Regions from separate parts of the Exiguobacterium acetylicum genome, predicted to be linked through region 2. Evidence: a T-box and tRNA genes for the amino acid it is inferred to sense, from the RefSeq annotation. Region 2 holds a T-box; the other holds one or more tRNA genes.
What was found. The T-box of region 2 lies ahead of trpS (tryptophan--tRNA ligase). A T-box ahead of a tRNA ligase gene usually reads a tRNA of that ligase, here a tRNA-Trp.

Region 1 (2,422 bases), 1.5 Mb from region 2:
GTTCTCCTGTATCGACCATCGAGCGCGTCCTTGCACCTGGACTCAATTCTTGAATTTTTTCTTCAAGTAACGTCAAGCGTTGGCGCAACGCTTGGTGATAATCCAGTCCCCAGGACGATCGACAAAAGATTCCCCGTCGCTCCCCTTCCTTGCCACGAGGTGCATTTTTGAGAGTACTTGGATACGCGACCGCAATGGCAATAATCGAAGCGGCATCTTCAACGAGTAGAGACGGTGTCGTTCGAAGATCGAGATCGGGCTCTTCAAAACCAGAAGCGAATCCTTTTTCTTGTTGCGCTTTCAAGCGACGTTTTAAGACAAGAAATGGATCAGCCGTCGTCACCTTCAATTCATCGATCCCAATCTCTGCTGCGTACTCTTGTAAAGCTAATTTCAATTGTACACCATCCATCACGATCTACTCCTTTCCTCGTTAAAATCCCATTCCTAAACAAAAAGAGCAAGGTGTCAGCGAAAACGACACATTGCTCTTTTTTGGTAAGCGGGTGAAGGGAATCGAACCCTCGTCATCAGCTTGGAAGGCTGAGGTTTTACCATTAAACTACACCCGCATGATCAGGTGAAACATCAGATTGTGTAAAAAGTATAAAGCGGGTGAAGGGAATCGAACCCTCGTCATCAGCTTGGAAGGCTGAGGTTTTACCATTAAACTACACCCGCAAGATACCGGTGGTCGGAATCGAACCGACACTCCAAAGGAACACGATTTTGAGTCGTGCGCGTCTACCAGTTCCGCCACACCGGCACAATCTCTTGCAAAACTATTTAATTGAGAAATAGTTGGAGGCGCCAGTCAGAATCGAACTGACGATAAAGGAGTTGCAGTCCTCTGCCTTACCACTTGGCTATGGCGCCACTCATTGGAGCGGAAGACGGGATTCGAACCCGCGACCCCGACCTTGGCAAGGTCGTATTCTACCACTGAACTACTTCCGCTTGAAAAGCTGGGCTGGAAGGGATCGAACCTTCGCGTGCTGGAATCAAAATCCAGTGCCTTACCACTTGGCTACAGCCCAATAATAAGAGGGCGACTGATGGGAATTGAACCCACGAATGCCGGAATCACAATCCGGTGCGTTAACCACTTCGCCACAATCGCCATGGTAAACAGGGGCAGCAGGAATCGAACCCGCGCTGACGGTTTTGGAGACCGTAGTTCTACCGCTAAACTATGCCCCTATGGTGGTGGGGGGGGGCGGATTCGAACCGCCGAACCCGAGGGAGCGGATTTACAGTCCGCCGCGTTTAGCCACTTCGCTACCCCCCCACAAATGGGAAAATCATGTTGTTAATAAAGATGGTGGCTTTGGACGGAATCGAACCGCCGACACAAGGATTTTCAGTCCTTTGCTCTACCAACTGAGCTACAAAGCCTTAACAATGGCGGTCCTGACGGGATTCGAACCCGCGATCTCCTGCGTGACAGGCAGGCATGTTAACCGCTACACCACAGGACCGTATGTAATTGCGGGGGCCGGATTTGAACCGACGACCTTTGGGTTATGAGCCCAACGAGCTACCAGACTGCTCCACCCCGCGACGCTATAAATGGTGACCCGTACGGGATTCGAACCCGTGTTACCGCCGTGAAAGGGCGGTGTCTTAACCGCTTGACCAACGGGCCATTATAAATTGAAAGTGATGATGGCGGAGAGCAAGGGATTCGAACCCTTGAGACGCTTTTGACGCCTACACGATTTCCAATCGTGCTCCTTCGGCCACTCGGACAGCTCTCCATTGTACGTGGTGAAGAAGTAATAAATGGCTCCGCAAGTAGGATTTGAACCTACGACCTACCGGTTAACAGCCGGTTGCTCTACCGCTGAGCTATTGCGGAACGATCGCCTGGCAGCGTCCTATCCTCACAGGGGGAAGCCCCCAACTACTTTCGGCGTTCAAGTGCTTAACTTCCGTGTTCGGCATGGGAACGGGTGTGACCACTTGGCTATCGCCACCAGACATTTATTATCTTAACATTATGTTCGCATAACGTCAAGACTTTTTTTCGTTTTTTTGAAAGGCTCGCGCCCTCAAAACTGAAGTCATCAACAAGCATCTGCTAGAACAAGGCCTCGACCGATTAGTATCACTCAGCTCCACATGTCACCATGCTTCCACCCGTGACCTATCTACCTCATCGTCTCTGAGGGGTCTTTCTTGATTACTCAAAGGGAAATCTCATCTTGGAGGGGGCTTCATGCTTAGATGCTTTCAGCATTTATCCCGTCCGCACGTAGCTACCCAGCGATGCTCCTGGCGGAACAACTGGTACACCAGCGGTGCGTCCATCCCGGTCCTCTCGTACTAAGGACAGCTCTCCTCAAATTTCCTGCGCCCACGACGGATAGGGACCGAACTGTCTCACGACGTTCTGAACCCAGCTCGCGTACCGCTTTAATGG
Region 2 (2,422 bases):
TGAAAGCGACAGAATCCGTAGCTTTCGCCGGATCCACTGTCGTGATATCCGAAGAGTCTGTTAAGCGTAGATTTTTCTTTCCGTCTGTAGAACCTGAATCACTGTCTCCGCCACCTGTCGAACATCCAGCAAGCACTGCGCTTCCTGCAAGCATGACTGATAATGCGAGACCGACTGTTTTTTTCTTCATCGGTAAGTCATCTCCTTTTCAATTTCCAAGTTGCCATAATGCCTATGACATCAATAACGTCCCGTCGAAACTGCAATGTATTCCCCAAAATGCATTGACCTAGTTTCAAAAACTTAAACGAAGTGATAAATTGATTTTATGTGAGAATAGCATTAACGTCAAGTAAATAGTCACACTATTTGCTATTTTGCATCATTCGTTTGTTACCGATTCGTAACAGGATTAAAAATTTCGTATACTAAGGTTATCAATGCATTTAAGGGGGATTTTCATGCGATCGACCTATTTCCGACCGGTCATCATTGCGGTCATTTTAGTCTTACTTTATACGGTATGGGCGACTATCACCGATTCGACGCACGGGATTTTGTATCATCTATCTGGTGGATTATTCATTGGAGGCTTTTTGCTTATGGCAATCGGATTCTTTTCCAACATGTCGGCTAACGGCTTCTTCCGTGGCATGACAGCCGGATTTAAAAAACAACGAGAAGCGAAGCTTCGAGAGATTGATGGCGATTACTACGAAGATGATGACGAAGAGGAAGAAGTCCTCCGTAAAAAGCAAAACCGGGCTTCTGCCCGAACGAAACCCTATATTTCTAGCGGTATTATCTTCATCATCGTATCGCTGATCATCTCTTACTTTTAATCGAAATCACCGTGACGTGCCTTCTATCGTATGGTAAACTTAAGTGAATTAAACAAGAAAACACGACGACAAAGAGTAGTAACTTAGGTACATCCCTTTCAGAGAGTCCATGGTGCTGGAAATGGACAGGTGATGCCTACGTGAATGGACTTTCGAGTGGCTGATTCGAATCAAGTAGAGTCAGATGGGTGTGCCCATTACAGCAAATTGAGCGGCTATATAGATAGCAACTTGGGTGGCAACGCGATGAATCGTCCCTTGATTTTCAAGGGGCGTTTTTTATTTTGATTTTATTATTTGGAGGGATTTCATTATGAAAACGATTTTCTCAGGTATCAAACCAACAGGAACAGTGACACTCGGAAATTACTTAGGTGCGATGAAACACTTCGTGAACTTACAGGATGGTCATGACGCGTATTATTGCGTCGTCGACTTGCACTCGATCACGGTCGATATCGATCGTGTCGAACTGATGAACAATACACGCGCCCTTGCTGCACTTTATATCGCAAGTGGTCTGAACCCAGAAAAATCAACGATCTTCGTTCAATCAGAAGTCAAAGCGCATGCGCAGCTCGGCTGGATGTTGACGTGTCTCTCCGGGATGGGTGAACTGGAGCGTATGACACAGTATAAAGATAAATCACAAGGAAAAGAGCGGATTGGAGCAGGGTTGTTCGTCTACCCAACACTCATGGCAGCTGATATCCTACTCTATGATGCGGAACTCGTTCCGGTCGGTGATGACCAAAAACAACATATTGAGTTGACGCGTGATCTAGCGCAACGTTTTAATAGCCGCTATTATGAGACGTTCACATTACCAGAACCAATCATCGCTGAATCTGGTGCTCGGATCATGAGCCTGACGACGCCAGACAAAAAGATGTCAAAATCTGATCAGAATCCAAAAGGCTTCATCTCGATGCTTGACGCACCAGATGTCATTCGTAAAAAAGTGAAATCTGCCGTCACGGACTCGGAAGGTATTGTCAAATTCGATCGCGAAAACAAACCAGGTGTGTCGAATTTGCTTGAGATCTACTCCCTACTCGCTGGCATCTCGATTCCAGATCTTGAAGCAAAATACGAAGGCTCAAATTATGGAACATTCAAAGCAGACGTTGCAGAAGCAATCATTGCGGAACTCGAACCGATTCAACAGCGCTACTATGAATTGATTGACTCAGAAGAGCTTGATCAAATTCTCGACGCTGGACGTGACCGCGCAGAAGCAGTCGCCGCAAAAAAACTTGCGAAGATTGAAAAGGCAATGGGCTTACAACGGAAGCGTGCGAAAGTAAAAAAATAAGTCCTCCTCCAAAAGAGATCGGAATGCTCCGGTCTTTTTTGATATCTCCAAACAAAAAACTACTTCCGAATGAAATCGGAAGTAGTTTTTATTTTGCTTATTTACCTTCGATCGAAGCCCATTTGTACGAGAAGTCTGCGCCGAAGTTATGCTCGACGACACCTTTGACGTATGGTTTAACGAGGAATGCACGTCCACGCTGATAAACAGGTGAGATCGCTGCAGATTCGAGAAGAATTTTCTCAGCTTCTTGCAATTCAGACCA

Region 1: it encodes a tRNA-Trp, which carries the amino acid that the T-box ahead of trpS (tryptophan--tRNA ligase) is inferred to sense. The anticodon was not compared.

The regions. Positions count from the first base shown of each region.
Region 1 covers NZ_CP082333.1:710,347-712,768, reverse strand. The annotation lists gene queG (tRNA epoxyqueuosine(34) reductase QueG) at 1-412, opposite strand, end outside; tRNA gene K7G97_RS03735 (tRNA-Gly) at 502-572, opposite strand; tRNA gene K7G97_RS03730 (tRNA-Gly) at 611-681, opposite strand; tRNA gene K7G97_RS03725 (tRNA-Leu) at 686-766, opposite strand; tRNA gene K7G97_RS03720 (tRNA-Cys) at 803-876, opposite strand; tRNA gene K7G97_RS03715 (tRNA-Gly) at 883-957, opposite strand; tRNA gene K7G97_RS03710 (tRNA-Gln) at 966-1,037, opposite strand; tRNA gene K7G97_RS03705 (tRNA-His) at 1,048-1,120, opposite strand; tRNA gene K7G97_RS03700 (tRNA-Trp) at 1,130-1,200, opposite strand; tRNA gene K7G97_RS03695 (tRNA-Tyr) at 1,205-1,288, opposite strand; tRNA gene K7G97_RS03690 (tRNA-Phe) at 1,320-1,395, opposite strand; tRNA gene K7G97_RS03685 (tRNA-Asp) at 1,403-1,478, opposite strand; tRNA gene K7G97_RS03680 (tRNA-Met) at 1,487-1,560, opposite strand; tRNA gene K7G97_RS03675 (tRNA-Glu) at 1,571-1,645, opposite strand; tRNA gene K7G97_RS03670 (tRNA-Ser) at 1,667-1,757, opposite strand; tRNA gene K7G97_RS03665 (tRNA-Asn) at 1,784-1,858, opposite strand; rRNA gene rrf (5S ribosomal RNA) at 1,865-1,980, opposite strand; rRNA gene K7G97_RS03655 (23S ribosomal RNA) at 2,082-2,422, opposite strand, start outside.
Region 2 covers NZ_CP082333.1:2,192,080-2,194,501, forward strand. The annotation lists gene K7G97_RS11510 (peptide ABC transporter substrate-binding protein) at 1-190, opposite strand, end outside; gene K7G97_RS11515 (DUF3899 domain-containing protein) at 462-842, shown strand; T-box leader at 899-1,104, shown strand; gene trpS (tryptophan--tRNA ligase) at 1,156-2,157, shown strand; gene K7G97_RS11525 (peptide ABC transporter substrate-binding protein) at 2,255-2,422, opposite strand, start outside.